DNA from 2 places in the Martinezella lusitana genome. Region 2 is predicted to be linked to the other one. Evidence: predicted binding sites of a transcription regulator. Region 2 holds the regulator's gene; the other holds the start of a gene.
What was found. The regulator LexA, encoded in region 2, represses DNA repair genes until DNA is damaged. The targets are predictions, from matches to a motif close to TGTTCNNNNTGTGTTCNG.
Positions count from the first base shown of each region.

Region 1 (7,352 bases), 1.8 Mb from region 2:
ATAGGAGAGCACGCGCTTCGTCGTCTTGTCCTTGAGGTCGAGGCCCGCCAGCCTTGCCTCGCGCTCGGACAGCTCCTCCGTCGACCAGCCCCAGACACCGCTTGCCAAGGCCGACTGCACATCCTCCGACAGGCCGAAAGCCTTCGCCACCTCGCGGCCGGCCGAACGCGCCCGATAGCTGGTCACCGCCGCCGTCAGCCCGGCATGCTCTTTGGAATAATAGTCATAGATGAACTGGATGACCTGATCGCGTTTCTCATGCTCGAAATCGACGTCGATATCCGGCGGCTCCTCGCGCTCCGTGGAGATGAAACGCTCGAACAAGAGCGTCGTGATCTCCGGATTGACCTCGGTAATTCCAAGGCAGTAGCAGACCGTGGAATTGGCGGCGGAACCGCGACCCTGGCAGAGGATATTCTGACTGCGGGCATATTCCATGATGCGATGCACCGTCAGGAAATAAGGCTCGTATTGCCGTTCGCGAATGAGTTCGAGTTCATAATCGATCTGCTTGGCGACCTTTTCGGGGATCTTATCGGGATAACGCCGTTTCGCACCCTCTCGCGCCAGCCTCTCCAACGTTTCCGATACGGTCTCGCCCGGAACGCTTTCGTCCGGATAATTATGCTTCAGCTCATCGAGCGAAAAAGACAGCCGACTGAAGAATTTCTGCGTGTTGGCGATGGCCTTTGGATAGTCCCTGAAAAGACGCGCCATTTCGATCCCGCCTTTCAGATAGCGTTCGGCATTGGCCGCGAGTTTGAAGCCTGCCTCGGCGATCGGCACATGCTCGCGGATCGAAACGACGATATCGGCAAGCGGCTTGCGTTCGGTTGCGTGATAGAGCGGCTCGTTGCTGGCGATCAGCCGCACGCCATTTCGAAGTGCGAGGATGGAAAGGCTCGCAAAGGCCAGTCGATCCTGCCCGTCATAAGCAGGCGACAAGACCATGTGGAGCTTCCTGCCGAACCGCATCCATAGCCGCGCAAGACATTGCTCCAGCTTTGCCTGTCCTTCCGGTGTCTCCACACTCGCCGCCTTCGGAACGAGCGCGAGCATCATCTCGTCGCCCCATTGCAACAGATCGCTTTCGTTCAGGATGCAAACGCCTTTCTCACCAGCCAAATTGCCGGCGCTCAGCAGCCGACAGAGATGCGCCCAGCCCTGACGGTTCTGCGGATAGGCGAGAATGTCGGGCGTGCCGTCCGAAAACACCAGGCGCGCGCCGGGCTGAAAGCGATAGCCATGCTGCTTGGCAATGACATGCGCCTTGACCACGCCGGCGACGCTGTTGCGATCGGCAAGGCCGAGGCCGGCAAGGCCGGCGATCTTCGCGCCCAGCACCATCTCTTCCGGATGCGAGGCACCTTCGAGAAAGGAGAAATTCGACCGTGCTCCAATCTCGAAAAAGGGGAGCGGCCCGGAAGCGGACGGATGGCCGCTCACGCGAAGACCCCATGCATATACCAGTCCGGCGTCGTCTCGCCTCGACCATAAAGTCCCTTGCGGAACAGCCAGTAGCGATGACCGCCCTCGTCCTCGATGCGGAAATAATCACGCTCCGGGACGTCTTCCTTTTCCTCGATCCACCATTCCGCCGCCAGCCGCTCCGGCCCTTCGGCCCGCAGAACCCGGTGCATCATCCGCCGCCAGCGGAACTGCCGGGGCGGGCCGTCAGGCACTTCAGCGGCAAAGGCTTCGATCGGCTCCGGCATGCGAAACAGCCGCAACGGCCGTTCACCCCGGAAAAAGCCGTGACCGGCATGCTCGCTACCCGTCCGCCTGCGAGCGGCGAGGATGGCCATGGCCGGCACCGGCCGAGAGGCCCGTTCGGGGATATGGCTTTGCCGCAACTCGAAACCCTGCAGACAATCCGGTCCCAGCCGCGCCGCGACCCGGTCGGCGAAGGCGGCGAGCGACGTGCCCTGCCGGTCCTCCTCGACAAAATCGCCCTGCATCGCGTCGAAAGGTGCGTGCTGCAGGACGTTGAGGCGGACGATCTCGAAGCCATATCCGACATCGAGATCGTCGTGAATGGCGGTAAAGCGCTCGGTAAACAGGCTCGCGATCCGCCTTGGTTCCCGCAACGGCTGCGATGCGCCGGCGGCAATGCGGAACACTGCGCCATCGACCCTAAACAGCAGGAGTTCGAACAGGCGGCCGCCGACGCCACGCGCTTCCAGTCCCGGCTTCAGGGTTTCGGCAAGCTCCCGGGCCAATTGCAGAATATCGGCCTCCGCCTGCACCGGCTCGGCAAGCCGCCGCTCGGCCGACAATTGCGCGACCGGCCGGCGCGGCGAGATCGGCTCCTCATTCAGGCCGATAGCCTGATCGAGCCGCAGAAGCAGTTGTGCGCCGAAACGGCGGGTGAGCGGCGCGCGCGGCGCGGCGAGAAGATCGCCCACCTGCTTCAATCCCAGCTTCTGCAGGGCGGCAACGGTTTCCTCGCCGAGCCTCAGCGAAGCAACCGGCAGCGGCGCCAACGCCTCTTCCATGGCGTCCGGCGGCACGACGCGGCTGTCGTCGAAGCGAGCAACCGCCCAGGACAGGCCCGGCGCGGAGGAAATGGCGCCGCGAACATCGAGCCCCAGCCCGGAAATGCGGATCAATATATCCTCGAGCAGCGCCTCTTCGCCGCCGAAGAGATGGGCGCAGCCGGTAATATCGAGGAAAAGCCCATCCTTGCCGTCGATCGCCACCAGCGGCGTATAACGATCGGACCAATCGGCGATCGCCTCCAAAAAGCTTGCGATCCGCCCCCGGATCCTCTTCGATGACGTCGAGAGCGGGGCAGATTGCCTTGGCCTCGGCAACACCCAGGCCGAGTTTCAGCCCGACGATCTCCGCCTTTTCGTTGAGCGCGGTGAGCCGCATGGCATTGCTGAGCTTGCCGGCGCAGGCGAGCGGCGGCGCTTCAAGCCGGCCGGCTGTACGCCAGGAGAGGCCCCAGCGCTTGCGGGCGATCCGGTCGGTCGGCAGATGCGGAAAGGTCAGCGCCAGAATGCGCTGCGTGTTCGCCGGGAAAGGCAGGACGCTGAGCGTCGGGGACAGAGGAAAACTGGCGGTCATGTGCATTCCATTCCAGGGTTATGGAAAAAGGCGCCGGGTTGCGGCTCTTTTCCAGGGTGAGACGAAAGGCCGGATGACCGATGCTACCGCCAAGCATCGATCCGTCCGGTAGAGGCCGCGCCAAAGCCGGCGCGGGTTCGACGGAGAGGCGGAAGAGGGCGCTGCTCGCCTCCTCTTCGCCCCCCTGCCGCAATAAAAACAAAGGCCGCCCCGCCGCCTTGGCCCTAAGCGCGAGCCGCCGGCTCTCGGTCAGACCGAAACGGGCCGGATTGCCGCGCACCTCCAGGATGACGACCGCAAAGGCAGCGCTCGCGAGTGCCGTTTCCGCCAGCCACAAGGCCTCGTCCAGCTTGCGCGGCGAGGCCTGCAAAAAGCCGGCCGGCTCCAATCCGAAATCCCTGATGCCGATGGGGTAGGGCAGGCCCGCCTCCATCGCCGCAACCGTGTCAACGATCCATAGAACCGGAGACACGGTCGCGGTCTTGCCGACGACTTGCGCCCCAAGCCGCGCGGCAAGAGCAAGCGTAAAAGCGCTGGCCGCACCCGCATGACGCAAGGCCAGCGAACGGATCTCCGTCAGCGCGTCGAGCGGCACGCCGCCCTGCATCGCCTCGTCGAGATCGGCGACCCCGGTCGCAAGCAGCGACTGGGCAGTATCCGCCGAACCGGCATCCGGTTCCGCCGCCTGCGTCTCATACGCAGCCGCCGTCAGTGCCGGTATCGGCCTGCCTTCCAGTCGGGCGATGGTTTCACGCAGGGTAGAAAGCGTTTCCCGCGCCACGGCGGTCTCGGCCATGACGTTAGCTCCAGATCAATTATGTTCCTGTTATGTTCTTATGGATTCCAGAGGTCGGCGGAAGAGTCAACACCAATTTATGAGAAAATATTCCTCTGCCATAATCGGCTCTCGAAAAAGCCGAGCAAAGGCTCTATATGACCAGCTATGGAAGGAAGCATTCATGGCCCGCATTGACCAGAGCGAGGATTGGCGGGACCGCCACGCGCCCTCAATCAGCACGTTTGAATCGCTGGCCACGGAGGCTTATAGCCACCTGCCGGACGAATTCCGCTCGCTCACCGGTAACCTCATCATTTTGATCGAGGATTTTCCCGACGACGACATCTTCGAGGACATGGCGCTGGAAACGCCCTTCGACCTGCTCGGCCTGTTCGAAGGCCGTGGGATATCCGAGCGCTTCACCGCCCAGACCGGGGAAATGCCGAACAAGATCCGCCTCTATCGCCGCCCGATCATCGATTACTGGGCGGAAAACGAGGAAACCCTCGGCGACATCATCACCCATGTCCTGATCCACGAGATCGGCCATCATTTTGGCCTGAGCGACGAGGACATGGAGCGCATCGAGGAAAGCGCGGAAGAAGCGACGGATCGCTAGAATAGCGGCCCTATTGCCGAGCGCTTATTGCTCGGAAAGCTTCATCTCCGGATCATAATCCTTGCCAACAACTTCTTTGACAACAGCTTGGCCACACTGCATCACGCCGGTTGCGGCGTTGAAGCTATAGGTCGGCGAGCCCGAGAGGTCCCAGCCCTTGTTCAGCGCGGCGGTGACCTTGTGGCAGAAGGAAGCGTCGTCGGGTCCGGTGAGGAAGCGATAGAGTTTCATCGAAGCGTCCTTCGTAACATATCAGCCTCACCCTCCGCGTGCCGAAGGGCGATGGCGCTCTGCAATCAGGCGAGCTTTATGAACCAGTCCTTCCGCCTGGACAAGATGCAGCCGCTCGACCATGCGCCCGTCGAGATTGACGACATTGAGGCTGGCGGCGGCAGGATCAGAAAAGGCCGCTATGATCGCTTCCGCCTCGGCAACCGCCGTCTCGTCCGGCCCGAAATGCCGGTTGGCCGCCTCGATCTGGTTCGGATGGATCAGCATCTTGCCGGCAAAGCCCATGGCGCGGCCTTCGCCGCATTCGGCATCCAGCGCCTCTATATCCTTGAAATCGTTGAAAACACTGTCGATGGCGTCGAGCCCGTAGGCGCTGACAGCCAGCACCACCTGCATCAGCCAGGGCACGAGATAGGCGCGGCCCGGCTGCGGCAACACGCCGGTCTCCTTGCGCAGATCGTTGAGGCCGACGACGAAGCAATCGAGCCGGCTTCCCGGCGTGCGTCCGGCCTCGGCGATGGCAGCGGCATTCAGGATGCCGCGCGGCGTCTCGATCATCGCCCAGATGCGCAGGCTTTCCGGCGCATCCGCCTCGGCAAGCCTGTCGCTGACAACAGTCACGTCCTGCGGTCCGTCGACCTTGGGCAAAAGCACTGCATCGGGTTCGAGCGCCAGCACCAGATCCAGGTCGTCGGCACCAAAACCGGACGACAGCGTATTGATGCGGATGATCCGCTCCTTGCCGACAAGCGGCGGGCCGGCGAAAAAGCGCCGCAGGTTCTCCCGCGCCTCCGCCTTCTTCTCCGGCGCCACGGAATCCTCGAGATCGAAGATAACCGCATCGCAATCGAGACTGGCAATCTTTTCAAGCGCGCGAAGGTTGATCGCGGGAACGCTCAATACCGAACGGCGCAGGCAGACGGAACGGGGAAGGGCAGCTCTACTCATCCTCCAGTTTTGCCGCGCTTTCGATCTTCAGGCAAGATGACAACAACAAGACAACAAAAAGCCATGCTCCTCTTGCAGATGGGAGAAGAGAGGGCCACATTTCCATGAGTAGAGAGGTCTCGACCATGAAAAACATCCGTTCCTTGTTTATCGCGCTTACCGGCATCACCGTTTTTGCGGCGATGGCGCTGCTTACCGTTTCGCTGACGCTTGCCGTCGGCGGCATTCTCACCGCGCTTATGGTGGGCCGCGCGATTTCGCTGCGGATGAAGCCTGTTCCGGTGCGCGCCAAGGCGAACAACGGTCAGCGCGAGATGCGCATCTGGAACGACGGTCGCGGCACGATCATCGACCTCTGATATCGGGCAGGGCGGCGCTTTGCCGCGCCCGATGCGCTCGTCCGTGCGCAATCCTTAAATTGCAGCACCGCGACTGATGCGCCCACCTGCGGAGCATTTCCAAGATTCCCCTTCATTTTGGGCCGGATTTGCTCTATTGGCAGGATAAATCGTGCATAGACTAAAATTGAAGGCAGGACCTATGGACAAGTTCGTGAAGTTGACCGGTGTCGCGGCACCGCTCCCGGTCGTCAATGTCGACACCGACATGATCATCCCGAAGGATTATCTGAAGACCATCAAGCGCACCGGTCTCGGAACGGGATTGTTCGCCGAAGCCCGCTACCATGAAGATGGCTCGCTGAACCAGGATTTCGTGCTGAACAAGCCGGCCTATCAGAACGCCAAGATCCTCGTCGCTGGCGATAATTTCGGCTGTGGCTCCTCGCGCGAACACGCTCCCTGGGCTCTGCTCGACTTCGGTATTCGCTGCGTCATCTCGACCAGCTTCGCCGACATCTTCTACAATAACTGCTTCAAGAACGGCATCCTGCCGATCATGGTCAGCCAGGAAGATCTCGACAAGCTGATGGACGACGCCTCGCGCGGCTCCAACGCCATCCTGACGATCGATCTTGAAAACCTCGAGATCACCGGCCCCGACGGCGGCACGCTCAAGTTCGAACTCGACGAATTCAAGCGCCACTGCCTGCTGAACGGTCTCGACGATATCGGCCTGACGCTGGAAAAGGCATCCGCGATCGACACGTTCGAAAAGTCGAACGCCGCATCCCATCCCTGGGCCGCCTGATCGATTTCATCATCACATTTGCGTGTCGAAGCCGGGCTGAAAAGCCCGGCTTTTTCTTTGCCCGACGATAAAGGTCATGAGATCCGGCCGGCTGTAATATGCCCGACAAAAATAGGGATCATACAGCTTCCGCGGAGCCCTTCGGGCCTCTCCCGCCCCTCGATTTCCCTCCTCCCCACTGGAGCATTCCATGACCTCCCTTCCTATTGTCGGCGCCGCCATGACGCTTGCCGACGTCGAAACCCATCGCGGCTGGCTGCTTGAAAAGCCGCGCGACCTGGAACTGCAGAGCTTCGTCGACGCCGAAATCCTGAACGGCGACTGGGCGCCGCTTGCCGAGCGCGCCAAAAAGCTGCTCGACGGCCATCAGGGCCGCCTCGGTATCCACGGCCCGTTCTGGGGCTTCATCATCGCCTCGCAGGACCCCGATATCCGCGCCGTCGTTTCCAGGCGCCTGATGCAGGCACTCGACGTCTGCGCCAACATCGGCGCCACGCAGATGGTCATCCATAGCCCCTACACATCGTGGTCCTACAACAACCTCGACAACAACAAGGG
Region 1 covers NZ_CP050308.1:2,447,776-2,455,127, forward strand. The annotation lists gene HB780_RS25520 (error-prone DNA polymerase) at 1-1,446, opposite strand, end outside; partial or broken gene HB780_RS25525 (Y-family DNA polymerase) at 1,443-2,874, opposite strand; gene HB780_RS25530 (ImuA family protein) at 2,915-3,865, opposite strand; gene HB780_RS25535 (metallopeptidase family protein) at 4,029-4,466, shown strand; gene HB780_RS25540 (DUF1737 domain-containing protein) at 4,491-4,697, opposite strand; gene HB780_RS25545 (HpcH/HpaI aldolase/citrate lyase family protein) at 4,725-5,645, opposite strand; gene HB780_RS25550 (hypothetical protein) at 5,771-6,004, shown strand; gene leuD (3-isopropylmalate dehydratase small subunit) at 6,186-6,794, shown strand; gene HB780_RS25560 (sugar phosphate isomerase/epimerase family protein) at 6,985-7,352, shown strand, end outside.
Region 1: HB780_RS25530 (ImuA family protein) is a predicted target of LexA. The motif match lies at 3,888-3,905, and genes of this name have one in related genera.

Region 2 (7,352 bases):
CGTCAACCTGGATACCGGGGATACCGAAGGAGGCACCGCGCTTGGAGAAGTCAGGCTGCGCGGTGGCGCGTGCCGTCGACGTACCCATGGCATAACGGTTGTTCTCGATCACGTAGATCACCGGCAGCTTCCAGAGCTGCGCCATATTGAAGCTTTCGTAGACCTGGCCCTGGTTGGCAGCGCCATCGCCGAAATAGGCGACGCTGACATTGTCATTGCCGCGATACCAGTTGGCAAAGCCGAGACCGGTGCCAAGCGAGACCTGCGCGCCGACGATGCCGTGGCCGCCGTAAAAATTCTTTTCCTTGGAGAACATGTGCATGGAGCCGCCCTTCCCTCGGGAATAGCCGCCCTGGCGTCCGGTGAGCTCGGCCATGACGCCGCGGGCACTCATGCCGGCTGCCAGCATGTGACCGTGGTCGCGATAGCCGGTGATGACCTGGTCGCCATCCTTCAGGGCCATCTGCATGCCGACAACGACAGCTTCCTGACCGATATAAAGGTGACAGAAACCGCCAATGAAGCCCATACCGTAGAGCTGGCCAGCCTTCTCTTCGAAGCGGCGGATCAGCAGCATCTCGCGATAGGCACTCAGTTCTGCATCGCGGTCAAATTCTGCAATAGCGCCGCCATTGGTTTCCTTGGCAGGCCTCGATGCTGTCTTCCGGCTGGAAACGGACGCGGATTTACGTGGCGCCATTCAACCCTCCCTGTGTGAGTAGCCTCGTTTTATAGTGAGGCGTAACATAGGGAAGATTGTCCGCCACAGCAATGCTATAATTGCATGGCTCATATTCATCGCAAGCTATTGTTATAGCTGTGAAAAATTCAGTTAACTTGAATTCGGTTAATTGTGGCTATTTGTTGAAAATGACGATTTCATCAGCCTTGGAATAGGTTAGCTGATAGCGCGCGTACTGATCAAGCATATCCTTGTCCAGCGAGCCGTCGCTGAGCAGCGCCACGGCCTTTTCGAGGTGTTCGCGCTTGGCAACGAGATCGGCAAGCTCCTTGCCGCGATCGATGCGCCGCTGCTCGAAAACCTCGGTTGCCTTCAGGCCGTAGTCGCCATGAATACAGTGATAGCCGAAATAGCTGACGAAGGCGACCGTGATGGCGGGAAGAACGAAACGACCGAATCTTCTCTTCTTATGATATTTTGTCCACATACTCGCCCGCTCGAAACGCCCTACGGAGTATGATCCCGAACCTTTGGTCCGCGCAGCGAAAATGCGAAGCGGTTTCCGGATAAGATCATGCCAAATCAAACATCTATGACGACTCTAGCCGGTAGAGATTAACCATCCGTTGACTCTAACCTTCCCACAACGAAAAACCGCGCCCGAAGGCGCGGCTCAAGATATTGCAGGCATTAAAGGCAGACCGGATCAGCGCCCGGCCGAACCCTGAAATCAGCCGCGCAGGATGGAGCGGCCGGCATACTTTGCCTGCGGGCCGAGGCCTTCTTCGATGCGGATCAGCTGGTTGTACTTGGCAAGACGATCGGAGCGCGACAGCGAGCCGGTCTTGATCTGACCGCAGTTGGTGGCAACTGCGAGATCGGCGATGGTCGAGTCTTCGGTTTCGCCGGAACGGTGCGACATGACGGCCGTGTAGTTGGCCTTGTGCGCGGTTTCGACAGCGTCGAGCGTTTCCGTCAGCGTGCCGATCTGGTTGACCTTGACGAGGATCGAGTTGGCAACACCCATACGGATGCCGTCGCGCAGACGAGCCGAATTGGTGACGAACAGGTCGTCGCCGACAAGCTGCGTCTTTTTGCCGATCAGATCGGTCAGCGCCTTCCAGCCTTCCCAATCGTCTTCAGCCATGCCGTCTTCGATCGACGCGATCGGGTACTTGGCGGCGAGTTCGGCAAGGTACTCAGCCATGGCGCCCGGTTCCAGCGTGCGGCCTTCGCCTTCGAGAACGTACTTGCCATCCTTGAAGAATTCGGTCGAAGCGCAATCCAGGCCGAGATAGATATCTTCGCCCGGCTTGTAGCCGGCCTTTTCGATCGACTTCATGATGAAGTCGAGAGCAGCTGGCGCGCTGGAGAGGCCCGGCGCGAAGCCGCCTTCATCACCGACGTTGGTGTTATGCCCCTGCGACGCCAGTTCCTTTTTGAGAACATGGAAGACTTCCGCACCAATGCGCGCTGCGTCACGGAAGGTTTCTGCGCCGACCGGCAGGATCATGAACTCCTGGAAATCGATAGGATTGTCGGCATGAGCGCCGCCGTTGATGATGTTCATCATCGGAACCGGCAGCAGGCGAGCGTGAGCGCCGCCGACATAGCGGTAGAGCGGCAGGTTTGCAGCCTGGGCGGCAGCCTTGGCGACAGCGAGCGACACGCCGAGGATGGCGTTGGCGCCGAGACGGGCCTTGTTCGGCGTACCGTCAAGCTCGATCATGATGTCGTCGATCTGGATCTGATTTTCAGCGTCCATGCCGCCGATCGCGTCAAAGATCTCGGTATTGACGGCTTCGACGGCCTTTTCGACACCCTTGCCGTGATAGCGCTTGCCGCCGTCACGAAGCTCGACGGCTTCATGCGCGCCGGTCGATGCACCCGACGGAACCGCTGCGCGGCCCAAGCTGCCATCTTCGAGGTAGACATCGACTTCAACAGTCGGATTGCCACGGCTGTCGAGAATCTCGCGGGCGATAATGTCGGTGATTGCGGTCATGATTGCTTCCTGCTCGCTGGGTTATAAATCGATTGAAATCGTCTTAATCGAAGATGCGGAAATTACAATGCCGCTCCGCACCTCAATCAGGCGCTCCAACAGGCCGCGTATAGCAAGTTCATGTCAGCCTGTTGAATGCCGCTTATATCTCTCAGGCCTTGGCGATGGCGTCGAAGGCCAACAGCTTTTCCAGAAGCTGCGGCATGTCCTTCAGATAGACCATGTTCGGACCATCGGACGGTGCATTGTCCGGATCCTCATGTGTCTCGACGAAAACGCCGGCAACGCCGACGGCAACGGCGGCACGCGCCAGCGTTTCGACGAATCGGCGGTCACCGCCCGTCGAACCGCCCTGCCCGCCCGGCTGCTGCACGGAATGAGTGGCATCGAAGATCACCGGAGCGCCCATCGCCGCCATGATCGGCAGCGAGCGCATGTCGGAGACCAGCGTGTTATAGCCGAAGGAGGCACCACGCTCGCAGAGCATGATATTCGGGTTGCCGCTCTCGTTCAGCTTGGCAAGCACGTTCTTCATGTCCCAGGGCGCCAGAAACTGACCCTTCTTGACGTTGACGACGCGGCCGGTCTTGGCGGCAGCAACGAGAAGGTCGGTCTGGCGCGACAGGAAGGCCGGGATCTGCAGGATGTCTACCGTCTTGGCGACGATCGCGCACTGTTCTTCGGTGTGGATGTCGGACAGGACTGGAAAGCCATATTCCTTTTTTAGATCGGCAAAGACTTCCATGGCCTTGTCCAGGCCGATGCCGCGCTTGCCGGAGAGCGAGGTGCGGTTCGCCTTGTCATAGGACGACTTGTAGACAAGGCCGATGCCGAGCTTGCCGCAGAGTTCCTTCAGCACACCGGCAACCATGAAGGCATGATCGCGGCTTTCCATCTGGCAGGGGCCGGCAATCAGCGACAGCTTGGCGGTATTGGAAAACAGAACCTTGGATGCGCCCTCGCCGACGATCACTTCGGAATTCGTGCTCATGCTATCTCCTCGAAGGCAAACAACGCGCCCTGTCCGGGGGCGGGCTTTGCCAGAATACGATTGTTCTTACGCGTGTATGTGACGCCGTTAGCAGCCAAATGCGACGATGTCACGGAAAGATCGTGTGTCTTGAAGAGGATTGCGCGCGCGCGAAGGCCGGGATCGCCCGCCGGCACAGGAAAATCGTAAAAGGCTTCCATGCCTTCCGGGGTCAGAACCTCGATCCGGGCATTCGCCGTCTCGATCGTCAGCCCAAAGGAATGCTCCGATATCTTCGGTCCACCTGCAACCTGTTCGAAGAAACCCCGGAATGCCGCCGGCTTCGGCGTCGACAGGGCGACCTGTGCAATGCCAGTCACGCCGTTGGCATGCCGTTCCAGGGCGCTGCGATCGGCCGGTATGGGATTGATCCGCTGCGCGCAGAAAGCGTAGAAATCCGGCGACCGCAGATCGGCCGCGAAAGCGAGACGGAAGCCGGCGATCGTTTCCGAGCCGTCCAGCATGCGCATCGGCCGTTCGAAATCCAGCATGCTCCCGGCCGACATGGCGTTCGCCTGGAAGCGCTTATCATCGACGGCCGCATCCTCAGTGCCGAAAACCACGGCCGAAAAACCTTCCTCACTGACGCGAAAACGGTAGGCCTGATCGCGAGCGACAAAAACATTGCCCTCCTCGATACTCGCTTCATATTGCTCATGCGACGCAACGCCCAGAGGCTCCAGATAGGTCTTGTCGGAAAAGAACACGCAGGCATTCTCGGTGCCGAAAGGATGGCGGGCATCAGCGGCAACGGTAAAGCCGAGCTTGCCAAGCCGCTCCCGCGCCATGGCGATATTGACCGTTGGCAAAACGAGATGATCCAGCGGATGCAGCGATAAGGCCATGGCTTCCTCCTTCATGTATGCCGCAGGTTTGCGCCCTTCCGCGGTTCAATTCAAGATGAAAGCGCGGCGTCTAAAAACCAGGCGGATCGCAAAAAGAAGGCTTATTGTCGAATAGTTTGCGACTGCGCGGAAGCCGCAAGTCCTCCGGGTTTCAGTAGTCATGCAACGATAGCCGGCTCCCATTCCCGCAGAATCGACCATGGCCGACTTCCATATATGTTTCCATTGACTAGCGCCGGAATACTCCACGGTTCCGCCTACGGGGGACCTGTTATGTTCTGCTTTATTTAACACGCCCACAAAACATTCATCGAAAATTAGGGACTTGCGGAACACATATGGAACATATAGTGTTCGTTCTGGATTTGTTTCACGATACCTTCACGATTCTGGGGTTCAAATACGATGTTGACACGCAAGCAGCAGGAACTGCTTCTCTTCATTCACGAACGGATGAAGGAGTCCGGTATTCCACCTTCTTTCGATGAAATGAAAGATGCGCTGGATCTTGCGTCCAAGTCCGGCATTCACCGTTTGATCACGGCTCTGGAAGAGCGCGGCTTCATCCGCCGCCTGCCGAATCGGGCTCGAGCGCTGGAGGTCATCAAGCTACCGGAAGCCTATAGTCCGAGCCTGCAGCCGCGCCGCGTTTTCTCGCCGAGCGTCATCGAGGGCAGCCTGGGCAAGCCCCAGCCGGTACAGCCGCCCGCCCCTGCGAAGCCGGCGAACGACGAGAACAATAGCGCCGTATCCGTGCCGGTCATGGGCCGCATTGCTGCCGGTGTTCCGATCTCGGCGATCCAGAACAACACTCACGATATCAGCGTCCCCGCAGACATGCTTGGCTCTGGCGAGCATTATGCGCTCGAGGTCAAGGGCGACTCGATGATCGATGCCGGCATCTTCGATGGCGACACTGTCATCATCCGCAACAGCACGACCGCCAATCCCGGCGATATCGTCGTCGCCTTGGTCGACGATGAAGAGGCGACATTGAAGCGCTTCCGCCGCAAGGGTGCCTCAATAGCGCTCGAGGCGGCCAATCCCGCCTATGAGACCCGTATTTTCGGGCCGGATCGCGTCAAGGTGCAAGGCAAGCTCGTCGGCCTTATCCGTCGTTATCACTAGCTGGTGACGCGGGCACAATCGGCGCTCCGAATGTGCCCGTTCGCCAATCATAGCCGCGATGCAGATTCCATGGCCGCGCTAGAGTTTCAAATGCGGTCGTGGCGATCGGCTTGTTGGCACTAAGATCCATTTCGATGGACCCGGTTCGCTGTAACGTAGCCCCTGTAAACAGCATTGCACCCGAGCGGCAACGATCGAGTCGCAGACGGATAGGGGTGACGACGATATTGGCGGTGTCACAGGCCGGGGCGAGATAGGCCGCATCCTCGATTGTGACGAGCATCTCGCCATTGCTGAGCACCGCCACGCACCATGCCCGTTTCTGGCAGGCAAAGCCACCCTCCCCCGCTTTATCCAATGCCGCATCCATCGCCTTGCGGACAGCGTTCTGCTCATCGGCAGTCAGGCGGCGGTTCCTGTCCGATTTGCTGATCTTGGGGAGTTGGCTGTCGGGTGGAAGCATTGTCGGCGGCCGGTGATCGGTCATGGCCAGTGCCCTTTGCCACTGCTCGAAGATGAAGTCAGGCGGCTTTTCGCGATTGCTCGTCAAAGCATCGTCCCGCCGCAAGGCTACCAAGGTGCCATCCTCGGAAATCATCAAGTCAGGCTTTCGGACATCCGGAACAAGTGCGGCGACAACAACCGAGCCAATCATCAGCAACACGCCCGTATGCCGTAGCCAAGTCTTCAGCAAAGTCATCAATACGAAGCCGGCAATGAATGTCGGGAACAGCCAGACCGGCATTCGGCCGAACGGAATATTGCCACCCCAGGCAGCAACAGTCTTGGCGATGATGATAACGAGGTCCAGCCCCTCGCCGGTGATCTGCCAGAACCATCCATCGAGACCGAACGGCATCAGCAGCATCGCGGCCATTCCGAACGGCATGACGATAAAGGAAACGATCGGCATGGCAGCCAGGTTGGCAGCGAGACCATAGGTCGACAACCGGTGGAAATGCTCGATCGAAAAGATCGCCGTCGACGCGCCACCGAGAAAGGAGGTCGACAATATGCCGCCGAAGAAACGCGAGACGAAAAGCAGCGGGCGCATGACCCGAAACCGGGAAAAAATGCTTTCCCGATGCCGCCGCCGCGTCCAGAGCGAATAGCCGGATACCAATGCCAGTGTTGCGGCATAGGACATCTGGAAACTCGGTCCCAACGCCTGCGACGGCGACAGGACGAGGATAACGATCGCCGACAGGGCAACGTTGCGCAGGCTGAGAGATGGCCGATCGAAAAGAACGGCGACCAGCATGATCGCCATCATGATGAAAGCGCGCTCCGCCGAAACACCGAAACCGGAAATCAGGTAGTAGGCGGTCACCGTTATCAGCGCGCCAATGGCAGCGATCTTCTTCGTTGGCCAGGCCTGTGCGACTCCAAACAACAGGCTGAGGGCATAACGCAAGCCGACATAAAAGATACCGGCCGAGAGCGCCATGTTCAGGCCGGAAATGGCGATGATATGCGTAAGGCCCGCCGTCCGCAGCGCTTCGGTCGTATCGTCAGAAATCGCGCGTCTCTCATCGGTGACAAGCGCTGCCGCAAAGGCCCCGGTATCGCCGGGCAGTGTCTTCCTGATCCTGTCGCCGATGCTGTTGCGCAAACCCGCGAGCCAGATATCCGCTCTGTCGAGAATTGTTCCGTTGTCGATAT
Region 2 covers NZ_CP050308.1:296,518-303,869, reverse strand. The annotation lists gene pdhA (pyruvate dehydrogenase (acetyl-transferring) E1 component subunit alpha) at 1-700, opposite strand, end outside; gene HB780_RS15280 (FtsB family cell division protein) at 858-1,169, opposite strand; gene eno (phosphopyruvate hydratase) at 1,413-2,687, opposite strand; gene kdsA (3-deoxy-8-phosphooctulonate synthase) at 2,839-3,678, opposite strand; gene HB780_RS15265 (VOC family protein) at 3,675-4,562, opposite strand; gene lexA (transcriptional repressor LexA) at 4,968-5,690, shown strand; gene HB780_RS15255 (ComEC/Rec2 family competence protein) at 5,671-7,352, opposite strand, start outside.